2 regions of the Staphylococcus coagulans genome follow, and region 1 is predicted to be linked to the other one. Evidence: riboswitches for the same ligand, from Rfam matches in the RefSeq annotation. Region 1 holds a riboswitch; the other holds the start of a gene.
What was found. A riboswitch is a leader RNA that binds a small molecule or an ion and turns the genes downstream of it on or off. The one in region 1 is predicted to bind thiamine pyrophosphate.

Region 1 (8,488 bases):
TATCTTCGTTGGTGATTATTTAATTACTGGAGGTCAACCGAATCAACTGGATTATGATATGATTCGCGATATGGGATATGAAATTGATTACGGTGCTAAACAAAGTGAGATGGAAAGTGTATAAAGTCTATTAAGTAATGCCATTCAGAATATGACATCAAAAAAGCTGATTGACATTGCATCAATCAGCTTTTTGACATGATTTAAAACTTTAGTTTCTGATGAGATAGTCAAATGCTGACAATGCAGCTGTTGCGCCTGATCCCATTGAAATAATAATTTGTTTGTAACGTTGGTCTGTGCAATCCCCAGCTGCGAAGACACCTGGTACATTTGTATTACCAAGACGATCAACTTCAATTTCGCCCATACGGTTACGTTGAACAGAGTCGCCTAACCATTCTGTATTAGGAGATAAACCGATTTGAACGAAAACGCCATCTAAGTCGATGTGTTTGTCTTCTTTTGATTGCATATCTGTATAAGTCAGACCGTTTACACGATCATCACCTGTAATTTCTTTCGTAGCTGCATTAGTAATAACTTGTGTGTTTGGTAATGATTTCAAACGCTCTTGTAAGACAGAGTCTGCTTTTAACGTGTCAGAGAATTCTAATACTGTGACATTTTTACAAATTCCCGCTAAGTCAATAGCAGCTTCAATACCAGAGTTTCCGCCACCGATAACTGCAACATCTTTACCTTCAAATAGAGGGCCGTCACAGTGCGGGCAGTATGCGACACCTTTGTTCGTGTATTTTTCTTCACCTGGTACCCCAATTTTTCTCCAGCGTGCACCTGTACCGATGATTAATGAACGTGTTTCTAGAACAGCACCGTTATCAAGTGTTACTGATACAGTTTTGTCTGTTTTTTCAAGTTGTTCTGCACGAACACCTTTCATAACATCGATATTGTAGTCTTTAATATGTTCTTCTAAGTTAGTTGATAATGATGGACCCGTTGTTTTCTTAACACCGATTAAGTTTTCGATATCTGCTGTATCGTTGACTTGACCACCAATTCTATCAGCGACAATACCTGTTGTGAGCCCTTTACGTGCAGCATAGATTGCTGAACTTGCACTTGCAGGACCGCCACCAATAACAAGTACATCAAAGACTTCTTTGTTTTCAAATGCAGATGCGTCCGGACCTTGACCGAGTGTACTCAAAATATCTGTTACAGTCATACGGCCATTACCGAATTGTTCACCATTTAAGAAGATGGCAGGTACAGCCATGATGTCTTCTGCTTCTTCTTTAAATACAGCACCATCAATCATAGTGTGTGTAATATTAGGGTTCAATACACTCATTAAGTTTAATGCTTGAACAACATCTGGACATTTATGACAAGTTAAGCTGATATAAGTTTCAAAGTGAAGTGGTTGTTCAATAGATTTGATTTGATCAATTACAGATTGTTCTTCTTTCGGAGCACGTCCACTGACTTGTAAAAGTGCAAGAACGAAAGAGTTGAATTCATGACCAAGAGGGACACCAGCAAATGTGATGCCAGTGTCCTCTCCAGGTCTATTGATACTAAAGCTAGGTGTACGCTTTAAATCAGCTTTTTCTACTGTAATTCGAGATGACATTTCTGCGACTTCATTCACAAGGTTATCGACTTTTTGTGAATTTTCATCAGAACCTGTACTTGCTTTAAGTACAACGTCACCTTCCATCAAATCAAGAAGTTGCGATAATTGTTGCTTCAATTCTTGATTTAACATGCAGCATAGCCTCCTTAAATTTTACCGACTAAGTCTAATCCTGGAGTTAAAGTTTCGCCGCCTTCTTCCCATTTTGCTGGGCAAACTTCACCTGGATTTTCACGCACATATTGTGCAGCTTTGATTTTGTGAACAAGTGTACTTGCGTCACGGCCGATACCGTCTGCATTGATTTCTGCAGCTTGTACAACACCGTCAGGGTCAACGATGAAAGTACCACGTTGTGCAAGACCTTTTTCTTCATCTAATACATCAAATAAACGTGTGATTTGTTGAGATGGGTCACCAATCATTGTGTATTCTAATGTGCTAATTGCGTCTGAGTGATCATGCCAAGCTTTGTGTACGAAGTGTGTATCTGTAGAAACAGAGTATACGTTTGTACCAAGTTCTTGTAATTTCGCATATTGTTCTTGAACATCTTGTAATTCAGTTGGACATACGAAAGAGAAATCTGCTGGGTAGAATACAACAACACTCCAGCTACCTTTTAAGTCTTCGTGTGAAATTTCAACAAATTCATCTGTTTTTGCGTTGTAAGCTTGTGCTGAAAATTCCTCGATTTGTTTACCAATTAATGACATAATCGAAATCCTCCTATTATATGAATCATTATTATTTTAGATTAGAATGTAAAGACGTCTCGTCTTAATTATAATTCCTTATTAATAATAATTCTAATCTCAATAGCTATTATGACATGGAACATGCTTTCCGTCAAATAAATATCATTGTTGAAAGGGACATACACTAAGAAAGACAGTGGAATCAGCGTTTTTGCCATAGTTAGCGCGATTAAAGCGATAAAAATTGAGACTTAAATTCTAATAAATGTATCATCTTAATGATGAAAAAGGCTTGAAATTGGATAATAAAGGCGTTATAAATTTTATTCTAAAAAGTGTTAAACAATTCAAATGAGGGATTAATAAGACGCCTGCTAATATCATTTACGGATGCTGATTCTCAATTACAAGTATATAGTATGAAAATATATAACCGCTCAATCCGCAATGATTATTTAATAATGAGGCATTATTTCTTAGGTTAAAATGTATTCATAGATAAGCACACCTGGTGCGATTAATAGTGAATACAATTCGATATAAATCGTATCCTCTGTTGTTATTTTTCTACGATTTAAGGGTATGCATGAGATGCAAGGGACATGCGTTTTCTTGAGTGTTTTGATAGGATATAGAAAAAGGATAAGGAGTGTTTATAAATGTCAGAATATGTGTATGATTTGGCAAAACGACATCACTCAGTTAGAAAATTTAAATCAGATCGAATCAGTAGAGACACGGTCGAAAAATTAATTGAGGCAGGACAAATGGCTTCAACTTCTAGCTATTTACAGACAACATCGATTATTGGTGTAGAAGATGCTGAAAAGAAAGAAGCTTTAAAAGAGGTATCTGGGCAGCCTTATGTCGTTGAAAATGGATATTTACTTGTTTTTGTGATTGACTATCACCGTCATCAGTTAATTAGTGAAAAGCTTGAAGCTAATATGGAAGATAGCTTTGAGTCAGCTGAGGGATTACTCGTAGGTACTGTAGATGCGGCGTTGGCGGCACAAAATATAGCACTGACTGCAGAAGATATGGGCTATGGTATTGTTTATTTAGGTTCATTACGTAATGATGTACAGCGTGTGAGAGAAATATTAAAATTACCTGAACATGTTTTTCCAGTGTTTGGAATGGCGTTAGGCGTACCAGCAGATAACGAAAATGGTTCTCCAAAACCAAGATTACCACGTGAACATGTCTTTCATATTGATACGTATTCACAAGATGATGAACAGTTATCAAAACAGCTTGAGGAGTATGATCGAGAAGTTTCGCAATATTATAGTCAGCGTACAAACGGTGAGCGAAGTGAAACGTGGTCACAACAAGTAGCGGCATTTATGAGCAGTAAGCAACGCACAGAAATGAAAGAATGGTTGCAAATGGCAGGTTTTAATAGAAAATAAATCAGCGAACTATTAATTGACAGTATCTAAAATCATAAAGTTTTAATAACAAAAACCCCTTCAAATCTTTTCCACACGTAAGATTGAAAGGGGTTTTGTTGTGATGTTATTAATGTTGTGGTGTTAATTCATCATAATGATTTGAATTAAACGTATCTTCATTTAGTTGTTTTGTTAATTTAGCTGTTCCAGTACCTGCTAACATTGAATCGTTAACATTTAGCGCTGTACGTCCCATATCAATTAAAGGTTCAACAGAGATGAGCACCCCAGCGAGTCCGACTGGTAAATTTAAAGCTGAAAGTACAAGGATAGATGCAAATGTTGCACCGCCTCCGACACCAGCAACACCAAATGAGCTGAGTACGACGACGATAACAACAGTTGCAAGGAATTTAAAATCAACCTCTACGCCAGCGACAGGTGCAACCATAATTGCTAACATGGCAGGATAGATACCCGCACAACCGTTTTGTCCAATCGAAAGACCAAATGAGCCAGAGAAGTTTGCAATGGCTTGAGGCACACCTAAACGGTTCGTTTGTGCTTGAACATTTAATGGTAATGTCCCGGCACTTGAACGTGAAGTAAAGGCGAATAAGATTACTTCGGCTGTTTTCTTCATATATTGAATTGGGTTTACACCAATGATTGCAAGAATGATTAGATGAATGATATACATTGTGATGAGTGCAGCATAAGACGCAATAACGAATTTTCCTAACGTCCAAATGGCAGCAAAGTCACTCGTCGCAATAGTTTTCATCATAATTGCTAAAATTCCATACGGTGTAAGTCTTAAAACAAATGTAACGATAGCCATCACAAGTGAATAGACCGCATCGATACCACGTTTAAGTGTATGCCCATTTTCAGGTTGTTTACGTGAAACGCGTAAAAAGGCAAAGCCGACAAAAGCCGCAAAGATCACGACAGCAATTGTAGATGTCGCACGTTGACCCGTAAAGTCTAAAAATGGATTAGATGGAATTAACTCTAAAATTTGAGCAGGTAATGTCGTTGCCGTTAATTCTTTTGCCTGACTTGCAATTTCAGAGCTACGTGCATTCTCAGCGTGACCGAGGTCAATGCTAGAGGCATCTAAATTAAAGACAACTGCATAAATAATACCGATGATTGCTGCAATTGCTACTGTTCCAATAAGGAAAGCAAAAATCAATCCGCCCATTTTGGCAAACTTTTCACCAATATCAATTTTCGTAAAAGCAGCAACAATTGAAACAAAGATTAATGGGATAACAATCATTTGCAAGAGTGCAATGTAACCATCTCCCACTAAGCCAACCCACTCTGTCGTTTTTGATGTGACTTTGCTATCAACACCATAAATGAGGTGGAGTAGAAGGCCTAATAAGATCCCTAAACCAAGTGCAGTAAAGACACGTTTAGGGAATTTAACATGTTTTTTCGTCATGAACCAAAGTCCAATAAGAGCGAAAATAAAAATAATTAGATTAATAATAGTTAAAAACACAGACATATCAAAATACGCTTCCTTCTTAATTCCGACTTATACAATAGGATAATAGGAAAAAAGTATAAAATCAAGCTTTATTTTTTATCTGAGCAATTTTGGGCGAAAAGGGCGTAAGCTGTTCTTTCGCTTTAGCATGGCCGTCAATCAATTTTGCCATCAGTGAACCTGCTATAGGTGAGAGTAAAATACCGTTTCGATAATGTCCTGTGGACACATAAAGATGGTCTTCAACCTCTCCCATAATAGGTTCTTGGTTAGGTGTGATAGGTCGAATGCCCGTCCATGTTTTAATCACATGATGATTTTTGAGTTGCGGAATCATAGACAAGCTCTCTTGATCTAACCATGACAAGTTGTTCTCATTATTTTCAATGCTCCAACTATCGAAGTCTGAGGTCGCACCAATTAAGAAACGATTAGGCAATTTGGGCACGATGTAACAACCATTCATATTAAAAATGGTTTCCTTCAATCCTTTATAACAAGAGGCAATCAGTTTAACGTCACCTTTAACTGGTTGAGTAGGTAATTGGATATGAAGTTGTTGGAGTAACGTCCCAGACCAAGCGCCTGCAGCAATAATCAATTCATCTGCTGAAAAGTTGCCTTTAGATGTGATGACTGTATAACCGCTGTGATGACGTTCGACTTTTAAGACTTCGGTCTGTGTCATGAGTTCGATATAGTCGCGCTTTATAACGGAAGCAATCAGGGCTTTCGTATAGGTGTTTGCATTAATTTGCCCGTCATCTTGGATTTTAAAAGCAGCACTTTGGTTAGGATTGAGTTTTGGGAAACGTTGTTTTAGAGCGTATTTTGAGAGTTGTTTAATTGTGTGATCTTGGCTATGTAAAAATTGGAATTGCGCTTCTACTGCTTGGATATCTTGTTTTTGAGAGGCAACTTTAATTAGGCCGTATTTTTGGTATTCAATATTAATTCCAGTTTCTCGCTCGAGGTCGGCTGCAACTTCAGGCATCATTGCACGACTTTCCATAGCGAGGTGATACAGTGGATTGGCTTCGAAAAACTCGTTCTGTGCACCAAGCATGCCTCCCGCAGCGTACGACGCATTCATTCTTGGTGTGTAACGATCGATAATCCGAATATGTCGGTTTTGAGAGGATAGCTGTCTTGCAATGGATAAACCCATAACACCGGCACCAATAATAATTGTTTGTTTCATAAAAAAAGCCTCCTGCATGAAAGGATGCAGGAGGAACACGTATATGATTGAAATAAATGATTGAGTCATCATTAAAATGAGTTGAAATAAGTTCATTGTCATCATACGCTTTCCTTCGTTGGTTCTAACCACCTCAGGTTCAAAGAGTTAAGATACATTCTTTCTCAGCTCGCCTCGAGCACCCCTAGCATATAAATTTTTATTTGATTTCATTAATTATTGTAACTTTCATATTAGAAATATGCAAGTTACGCAAAGGTTGAATCGCTTTAACCACCGAATAAACGTTGGAAGAAGCCTTTCTTTTCATTGCTTTGAATCGATTGCGCAAGTGCCTGCTGTTCTTTAGTTTGAGTCTCGATGCTTTGTTGTGTTTGACTCCATTGTTCACTTTGTTCCTTTTGTGCGGCTGTCAGTGATTCAAGGGACTTACTATTCGATTCAAGTTGTTGATTTAATTGGGTATGTAACGCTTTTAATTCTTCTTGCTGTTGATGAACTTGGCTGACCATCTGACCTAACATTTGACGTTCTTCACGCATTTTATTGATTTCATTGCGTAATTCATTGATAAGTTGAGGCACTTGTTGATCGCTCGGCAAGTGTTGTTTATCTTCTTTGACGATAACTTGTAGAAAGTCTTTTTCTTGTTCTAACTCTTCAAAAGCAAGATCATAACTATTTGTACGTGCAACACGTTCTGTTATCTCTTGGAATAATTCAATATCTTCTTCTTTAAAATCAGTCGCTTCTCGACCACGGTATTCTGTTTTATTTAAATGGTAACCACGTTCTTCAAGATGCTGTACGATTTTACGTACTTGCTTTTCACTTAAGCCTGATCTTTGGGCAAATTCTTTTGTCAGCATATATCATTAGATCCTTTCTATTCTTTTTAGACGTACGGAAGTGTGCGTTCAGTGACCCGTCAGTCTGCCTCTCTCATTATTTTAACGGCTTTAAGCATTGATTTCAAGGTCTTATGGACGATGTTCTTTGCGTAAACCCATTTTGACAAGTAATGGATAAATGATACGTCGTGGTATTTGATTCGCATACACATATTTTAAAATGTAGCAGGATTTAACACTTGTACCAAAAATATCCTTAGTTAAAGGAATATTGCCTTTCACATATAAATCTAAAGGAATGGGCTTACCGTTACGATCTAATGAAGGTTGTAAGTATGTAATTTCAGTTTGCTTTTCGTAGCCGTTTTCTGTTAAAAAGTGACGACGGAAGTTAATTTTTCTTGCTGTTTCTTCATCAACATCGTTAGATTCAAATGTAGATTCAAACATAAAGAAATTAACGTCACGACCGTGAAGTTGGTTAGATATACGATTCAGCTCATGCTCAATCTGTTCTAAAGTCGTTTTCAAGCAGGCTTCACAATCTTGGCTGTGTTGTGCAAGAAGATAAATAATAAAGCCGACATTTGTCGTCGCTTCATAGTGGGCTGTCGCCAAGCTCACAATCGCGTCGTCTTCAATACCAACAATAAATACGAAGTCATGTTGGGTTTTATCTGTTTTAAGTGATCGCGCAAAAACAGACGCATCTTCTGTAACAAGATGGTCTAATTTATTTTTATAGAATGCTATTGCTGGCTCATACCATCGATCATGCGTAGATTTAATATGTACAAAGTTCATGTTACGTCACCTCTTTTAAGTTAACTCTCGTTTATTCTTGCAAGTATATAGGGTCATTGCAATGATGTAGCAATACATATAGATAGTTGAGGAGTCATTTGTGACTGTTTTTTCTGATAAAATAGATGACTAAGTTGGACTATTCATGACTGACCATGATGTCAAAATAAAGGATAAACAATAAGGGAACGAGCGAGAGTGTATGGAAATTAAGTGTTTCTATAAATCTCCATATTTATCTCATATTCCCGTCCCCATCATTGATTATGAAATCATGCAGTAACAATAGAACCTAGCGCCCAATCGATTTATTCAATATCCCCTTTATGTTCAGAAGGAGCATGTTTGTCATCATCTGGCGTTTGATATGCAGCATTATTTTCTGGAACTTCATTGCATTCGTGATCAACTCTTTGCGCGATGATTATAATTT
Region 2 (8,488 bases), 270 kb from region 1:
TGATGTTTACGTCTAGTGCTTCAGGTTATGCGGTTTGTATTGCGATGTTGCGTCGACTAACGGGGATGACAGATGTCATTGGCAACTTTTATCAAGATGTTGTACGGTTTATCGTTCGCGTTTTAATACCGCTATCATTTCTTGTGAGTATTCTTTTGACGAGTCAAGGCACACCACAAAATTTAAAAGGTAACCTAACGTTGCATACGATCACGGGAAAAATTCAACAAATCGCATATGGTCCTATCGCATCATTAGAGTCCATTAAACATATCGGTACAAACGGTGGCGGCTTTTTAGGCGCCAACTCATCAACACCATTTGAAAATCCGACTGTATGGTCGAACTATATTGAAATGTTGAGTATGATGTTGATTCCTGGTGCGCTTGTCTTCCTATTTGGAAGAATGTTGACAAAAAGTGGTAAACAAATTCATGCGCACGCTTATGTCATATTTGGAACAATGTTGCTATTTTTTTTAGTTTTCTTCACGATTGCCATTATTTCAGAGTACAAAGGTAACGTTGTGTTGTCGCATTTAGGTGTGGTTGGACCGAATATGGAAGGAAAAGAAGTGAGATTTGGCCCAGGGCTTTCAGCGCTCTTCACGACGATTACAACAGCATTTACGACAGGTACAGTTAATAATATGCATGATACGCTTACACCGTTTGGTGGTTTTGTACCTTTAATATTAATGATGCTTAATGCTATTTTCGGTGGTGAAGGTGTTGGATTAATGAATATGTTGATTTTCGTCTTATTAACAGTATTTATTTGTAGTTTGATGGTAGGGAAAACACCAAACTATTTAGGAATGAAAATAGAAGGACGAGAAATGAAGCTCATCGCATTGACATTTTTAATTCATCCGATATTGATTTTAGTTGCGACTGCATTCGCTTTTGTTATTCCTGGTGCGAGTGACGCATTAACGAATCCTTCATTTCATGGTATCTCACAAGCGCTTTACGAAATGGCATCATCATCAGCCAATAATGGTTCTGGGTTTGAAGGACTCGCAGATGATACGACGTTCTGGAATGTCTCAACCGGTATCGTCATGTTGATTGCGCGTTATATACCTATCATTTTACAAATTATGATTGCTTCAAGCTTAGTTAATAAAAAAGCATATCAAAAAGATGATCAGACCGTGGCTATCGACAAACCTTTCTTTGGTGTATCACTCACAATTTTTATTATTTTATTGAGTGGTTTGACATTTTTACCAGTGTTATTACTTGGACCTATTGGAGAATTTTTATCATTAAAATAAAGGAGGATATGTTGAATGAATCAATCATCTCATGTCTTGAATGGCGCGATAGTCAAACAAGCCGTCAAAGAGAGTTTTATAAAATTAAACCCTGCATATCTCATTAAAAATCCAATTATGTTTGTTGTAGAAGTAGGGATGGTTTTAACATTAATTATGACGATCGTCCCACAAATTTTTACAGATGATGCGATGTCACGGCTTTATTTATTTACAATTTTTGTGATTTTATTATTGACGATTCTATTCTCTAATTTTTCAGAAGCCATTGCTGAAGGACGAGGTAAAGCACAGGCGAATAGTCTTCGTGAAACAAAATCAAATATGGTTGCACGTCGAATTATAGGCGATGAAAAATATGAAACGATTGATGGTTCTGCGTTAAAACGTGGAGATCGCATCCTTGTTAAAGCCGGGGAAACTATCCCATCAGACGGAACGATTATTGAAGGGATTGCAACGGTTGATGAATCTGCAATTACAGGGGAATCAGCACCAGTGATTAAAGAATCAGGTGGTGATTTTTCAGGTGTTATTGGTGGCACAACGGTAACATCGGATTGGCTCGTTATTGAAGTTGATAGTGAGGAAGGGGCTACGTTTTTAGATAAAATGATTGCCTTAGTCGAAGGTGCACAACGTAAAAAAACGCCGAATGAAATTGCACTTTTCACCTTACTTATTACTTTAACGATTATCTTTTTAGTTGTTATCTTAACGTTTTATCCTATTGCACAGTACTTAAAACTGAATGTGCCCATTGCAACGTTGATCGCATTAACAGTATGTTTAATACCGACAACGATTGGGGGATTACTTTCAGCTATTGGTATTGCTGGGATGGACCGCGTTACACAATTTAATATTTTAGCTAAAAGTGGACGCTCTGTAGAAACATGCGGAGACGTAGACGTATTAATTTTGGATAAAACCGGCACAATTACTTATGGTAACCGTTTAGCGGAATCATTGATGCCCGTGCATGAAGAATGGTATGACAGATTGCTCGTCGCAGCTTATGAAACTTCTGTTTATGATGATACACCTGAAGGTAAAAGTATTGTTGCTTTGGCGCAAGCTTCATCGGTTCAATTACCGGACGAAGTCAAAGGTGACTACCAACCATTTAAAGCAGAAACACGTATGAGCGGTATTATCATAGGAGATCGCACAGTCTTTAAAGGGGCGCCTAATAGTATGATTAAATATGTTAAACAAAAAGGTGGCATGGTACCTTCTAATATTGAATCGCTGGTTACTGAAGTCTCTAGTAAAGGCGGAACACCTTTAATCGTCGTTGAAGATCAAACAATTTTAGGCGTCATTTACTTAAAAGATGTCATTAAAGAAGGATTGGTCGAACGTTTTCAAGAGTTACGTCAAATGGGCATCGAAACAGTTATGTGTACAGGTGATAACGAATTAACTGCCGCGACTATTGCGAAAGAAGCGGGTGTGGATCGTTTTATCGCAGAATGTAAACCAGAAGATAAAATAAAAGTCATTAAAGAAGAACAAGAAAAAGGGCATATCGTCGCAATGACAGGAGACGGAACAAACGACGCGCCTGCATTAGCACAAGCCAACGTTGGATTAGCTATGAACTCAGGTACATTAAGTGCAAAAGAAGCAGCAAATTTAATTGATTTGGATTCAAATCCAACGAAACTGATGGAAGTTGTTAAAATCGGTAAACAATTATTGATGACGAGAGGTGCGTTGACAACATTTAGTATTGCGAATGATATCGCGAAGTATTTTGCGATTTTACCTGCAATGATGATGGTCACTGTACCGGAAATGAGTATTTTAAATATTATGCGTTTGCATTCTCCTGAATCTGCAATTGTTTCAGCGTTAATATTTAATGCACTGATTATTGCATTACTAATTCCAATTGCGATGAAAGGTGTGCGCATTAAAGGTGCTTCAACTGAGACCATCCTCATGAAAAATATGTTGGTCTATGGATTGGGTGGTATGATTATTCCATTTATTGGAATTAAACTCATCGATCTCATTGTTCAATGGTGGATATAGGAGGGTGTATATGAAAGCGATAAGAAGTAGCATGGGACTCGTTGTAATGACAATGGTTTTGTGTGGTGTCCTCTTTCCATTGGCTGTAACGGCAGTTGGACAGACGTTGTTTCACCACCAAGCTAACGGAAGTCTTGTGACACAGAATGGTAAGGTAGTAGGTTCGAATCTCATTGGACAGCAGTGGAATGAACCGCAATATTTTCACGGAAGAACGAGTGCTGTCAAATATAATATGGATAAAGCGACATTGAAAGAAAAAGGGGTGGCTTCTGGTAGTGATAACTATTCAAATGGCAATCCTGAACTTAAAAAGAGAGTAGAAGATTTAAAACAAGACGATGGACACCATACACCGATTGATGCAGTGACAGAATCTGGTTCAGGTTTAGATCCGGATATTACGGTGGATAATGCAAAACAACAGGTGGCACGTATTGCAAAACAACGAAATCTCTCACCACAACAAATTGATCAATTAATTACAAAGCAAGCACATAAAGGAACGATGTATGATGACTATGTGAATGTGTTGGCGTTAAATATGGCTTTAGATCATCTGTCAGCACATTAATTATTGATTGTACAATGGCCGTTGTAGGGGCTATGATGATATGATAGAAGAGATGAGGCTGGGGTTATTTCCTCAATTCAAACGCTCTAAGATTGTTTTTAATGAAACTGTCTTAGAGCGTTTTTGGTGTTGTTTGCTTATATGGATGGCTTCGCTTTCCGAGGGGACAGCCTCAGCCTGTAGTCTTCGTCTTGTCCTGTTCCCTCAGGCGTCTTGCCATCCATCTGTCGTTAAAAATAAAAGACGATTCATTGTAACAATGAGTCATTGAACAAGGTCCAACGGCTAATGGCTTCATAAGTCAGTGGAAAGTATTCTATAGATTGATGGCTAATTTGTGCAACTGAATATAACATAAAGAAACGCCACAATGATAGTGAACATAAGATGTGGATTACACGGCGTGAAAACTAAGATGAATGAGGTCTAAAAAGGGTATTTTCTGGTACAGGACAAGAGACTTTATTTTATTCGTGACACAATCTATCGTAAAATATAACAACCAAAAAGAAAGGAGAGAAAAGATGTCATCATCAACACATCAAGCCGCTAGTAAGGCTTATGGAAAAGTTTGGCTCTTTTTTGTTTATTATTGGCTTATTTTTGGCATTTCAACTTATTTAGGTCAATTTTTACCAGAAGCATGGCGCCAACCGTTATCGATAGGATTACTTATCCTTATCCTTACTTCGATGGTTGTACAACGTGTACGTTTTAGTGGTCCTATCATTTCACATATTTATACCATTGTTGCAGGCTTATTATCCTATGCCACATTTATGTATACGTTAGAAGATTTGGGGCCAAGTGTATTTTTTAATACTGTTTTATTAGCAATTGCGGCGTTTCTTATCTTTGGCTTTTTAGGTTATTTTTTGATAAAAGATGCTTCAAGTATCGGAAAATATTTATTCGTAACACTTATCGCTTTAATTTTAGCAAGTCTACTCGGATGGTTTATCCATAATCCGATTTACCATACGCTTATTGCTGTGGTGGGTTTGTTATTATTCTTATTGTATACCCTTTACGACTTTAATCGAATGAAACGAGGACAATTTTCACCTAGAGAGATGGGTTTCAATTTGTTCTTAAACCTTTTCCGTATTATTCGTTATGTGTTAGAATTAACACGTATGGTAAAACGTTAACGCAATTGAATAGATAAAACGATTCCACTGGAAGTGCCATTGCGAATGGCTGAGATTGAAATGCGATTTCAAAATTCCTGAACCTGATCCAGTTCGTACTGGCGTAGGAAAGTGGCTGAATTCGTGGGAATAACACGCTACTTTTCTTAATTTGATTTATGAAAAGTAGCTTTTTTTGTTGCGTTAAGGAGGATGGATACGATGATTGTAGTGGTTACACCTTATCAAAGGCTTGATCATACGCATATTCAACGCTTGTGCGCAATTGAACCTGATATTAATGGCGTCATTTTCAGGACGCCTATGAGAAAGCCTGAACTAGAAAAATGGATTTTAAAGTTGCATGATGAAGGTTTTCCAAAATCTAAAATGATTGTACATACGGATGTGCAGCTTGCCGAGCAATTGGGCATTCATCGCCTTCATTTCAGAGAAGGTGATGTTGGAGCTGAATATATCAAACAGAAGTCGCCGGATTATCGTATTAGTATGTCTACACATTCTGAAAACAGTATTCGCTATGCGCAAGCTCAACGTTTTGATTTTGTGTTGTTTGGTCATCTCTTTCCTACACCCTCTAAGCCCAATCAGCCACCGCGATCGTCTAGTGAAATTGCATCAGTGTTGTCTATTGACTTTCCTATTATTGCAATTGGAGGCATTCGTCTTGAGACAATCCAAAACGTTCCTACAGGTTTTTCGGGGATCGCATGTATCGGAAGTGCGTTTTCAAACGAAATCCATCAGTTTAAACAAATGATCACTTATTGGCATGCAAAGGAGTGAAGGTAATGCAAGTATATGTTAATGGTGAAAGGCAACTTTTCGATGAAGGTACTACGATTCGTGATATATTGAATCACTTTGGTATTGAGTCAAAACGCATGGCAGTCGAACGTAACGAAGAAGTTGTAAAACGCTCAGAGTGGGATACAACTGAAGTGCGTGAAGACGATCAGTTAGAACTTTTAGAATTTGTTGGAGGCGGTTAATGATGTTTAAAATTGGTAATTTAAGTTTCAATTCAAGATTATTTTTAGGAACAGGTAAATTCGAAAATGAAGAGATTCAATCTCGTGCGATAGACGCATCTGAAACAGAAGTACTTACATTTGCGGTACGCCGAATGAGTTTGTATGATGAAAAGTTGCCTAATCCTTTAGCCAATGTGGATTTATCTCAATTTACGACATTTCCAAATACCGCAGGTGCGAAAACGGCTGATGAAGCAGTACGTATTGCTGAATTGGCAAATGAAGCGGGTGTATGTGACATGATTAAAGTAGAGGTGATTGGTGACGATGAAACTTTATTACCTGATCCCCTCGAAACTTATAAAGCATGTGAAATTTTATTAGAAAAAGGCTACATTGTCTGTCCATATATTTCAGATGATGTTGTGTTAGCGAAACGTTTGGAAGCGCTTGGTGTACATGCCGTGATGCCACTTGCTTCGCCAATTGGTACAGGAAGAGGTATTAGCAATCCTTTAAACTTGCGATACATTATAGAAAAAAGTCAAGTTCCTGTTATTGTCGATGCGGGCATAGGTTCGGCAAAAGACTGTGCGGAAGCGATGGAACTTGGGGCAGATGCGATATTATTAAATTCTGCGGTATCACGTGCTAAAGATCCTGTGAAAATGGCAGAAGCAATGAAAAAAGGAATTGAAGCGGGTCGTTTGAGCTATGAAGCGGGTCGTATTCCTATTCGCTATAATGCTGTTCAATCAAGTCCATCAGAGGGGTTAGGGTTCTTATAATGACCCGCTATAACAGACAAGAGAAATTTAAACCTTTTGGTCAACAAGGACAACTCCAACTGCAGCAATTACATGTGATGGTTATCGGTGTTGGTGCGCTAGGAAGTGGTATCGCAGAACAATTGACGCGAAGTGGTGTCGGCCGTTTAACAATCGTTGATAAAGATGTGGTGTCCTTATCTAATTTACATCGTCAAAGTGGTTATACTGAAGCGGATGCACAAGCCATGATGCCGAAAGTATTTGCATTACAACAACATCTATCAGCAATGAACCATGAGGTGACGATAGAACCATTGAATGAGGAAATCACCGCAAGAAACATATTGGGCATCCTCAATGAAACGCAACCCGACATGATTTTAGATGGACTCGATCGATTTGAAACACGTTATTTAGTTAATGAAGCCTCTAGAAAGTTAAATATACCTTATATTTATGGGGCTGTAGTGGGGAGCCAAGTGAGTGTTTTTCCAATTCATCAAGATGGTCCATGCTTACATTGTGTAATGCCAGATGTGCCAGATACAATGGAAAGTTGTGATATTAATGGTGTTCTTCCACCCGCTGTTCATATGGCGAGTAGTCTGGTTGTAGCAGAAGTCTTTCATTATTTGATGCATGGTGATTTTTCTTATCGTATGACGACAATGGATATTTATCGTGGCAAAATGAAAACATTGTCTATCACAGCATTGAAAGAAGAAGATTGTAAAGTTTGTGCTCAACATCAATATGATCGATTAAATCATAAGCAACTCGAACAAACACAATTACTGTGTGGTGGCGTTTATCAATATAGACTCTCTCCAGAGCAGTTTTCAGCAAAAATCCATCCAAGTGTGACATGTTTAATCGAAAATCATTTTATTAAACGATTACAATATAAAGACTATGAAATGACATTATATCAAGATGGACGGTTGTTGATTTATCATGCGTCAGATCAGCAAACGGCGCATGAATTAGTACAACGATTATTCGTACAACCTGTTCACATTGAGTAGAATGTTGCCAGACTGTAAAATTTCCATGTATAATAAAGAGTATTCAAAAAAGCATGTGAAAGCGAGATGGAAGTAATGGGACGTAAATGGAATAACATTAAAGAAAAGAAAGCACAAAAAGATAAGAATACAAGTCGTATTTATGCAAAATTTGGTAAAGAAATCTATGTGGCTGCAAAATCAGGAGAGCCAGATCCAGAGTCAAACCAAGCGTTAAAACTTGTACTTGAACGTGCTAAAACTTATTCTGTACCCAACCATATTATTGAAAGAGCAATCGACAAAGCTAAAGGTGGCGGCGAAGAAAATTTCGATGCGTTACGTTATGAAGGTTTTGGTCCAAGTGGCTCCATGGTCATCGTTGACGCTTTAACAAACAATGTTAATCGTACGGCATCTGATGTAAGAGCCGCATTTGGTAAAAATGGAGGAAATATGGGCGTTTCTGGTTCAGTTGCTTATATGTTCGATCACACAGCGACATTTGCCTTTGAAGGTTTTGATGCAGATACCGTACTTGAAGCATTAATGGAAAACGATGTAGATGTTCGTGACGTGGTTGAAGAAAGTGATTTGACAATCGTCTATGCTGAACCTGACCAGTTTGCTACAGTTCAACAAGCTTTACGTGACATGGGCGTTGCTGACTTTGAAGTTGCAGAATTTGAAATGTT

Region 2: another riboswitch for thiamine pyrophosphate. It lies ahead of KM149_RS10510 (thiamine phosphate synthase); the one in region 1 lies ahead of thiO (glycine oxidase ThiO).

What each region holds. Positions count from the first base shown of each region.
Region 1 is NZ_CP092966.1:2,461,703-2,470,190, reverse strand. It holds gene bioB (biotin synthase BioB) at 1-124, shown strand, start outside; gene ahpF (alkyl hydroperoxide reductase subunit F) at 212-1,735, opposite strand; gene ahpC (alkyl hydroperoxide reductase subunit C) at 1,750-2,319, opposite strand; gene nfsA (oxygen-insensitive NADPH nitroreductase) at 2,961-3,716, shown strand; gene KM149_RS11860 (L-cystine transporter) at 3,826-5,217, opposite strand; gene thiO (glycine oxidase ThiO) at 5,282-6,400, opposite strand; TPP riboswitch at 6,494-6,596, opposite strand; gene KM149_RS11850 (DNA-binding protein) at 6,670-7,269, opposite strand; gene KM149_RS11845 (hypothetical protein) at 7,381-8,055, opposite strand; gene KM149_RS11840 (general stress protein) at 8,364-8,488, opposite strand, start outside.
Region 2 is NZ_CP092966.1:2,188,326-2,196,813, reverse strand. It holds gene kdpA (potassium-transporting ATPase subunit KdpA) at 1-1,280, shown strand, start outside; gene kdpB (potassium-transporting ATPase subunit KdpB) at 1,296-3,320, shown strand; gene kdpC (potassium-transporting ATPase subunit KdpC) at 3,331-3,894, shown strand; gene KM149_RS10515 (Bax inhibitor-1 family protein) at 4,419-5,045, shown strand; TPP riboswitch at 5,065-5,172, shown strand; gene KM149_RS10510 (thiamine phosphate synthase) at 5,247-5,831, shown strand; gene thiS (sulfur carrier protein ThiS) at 5,837-6,037, shown strand; gene KM149_RS10500 (thiazole synthase) at 6,040-6,807, shown strand; gene KM149_RS10495 (ThiF family adenylyltransferase) at 6,807-7,814, shown strand; gene KM149_RS10490 (YebC/PmpR family DNA-binding transcriptional regulator) at 7,890-8,488, shown strand, end outside.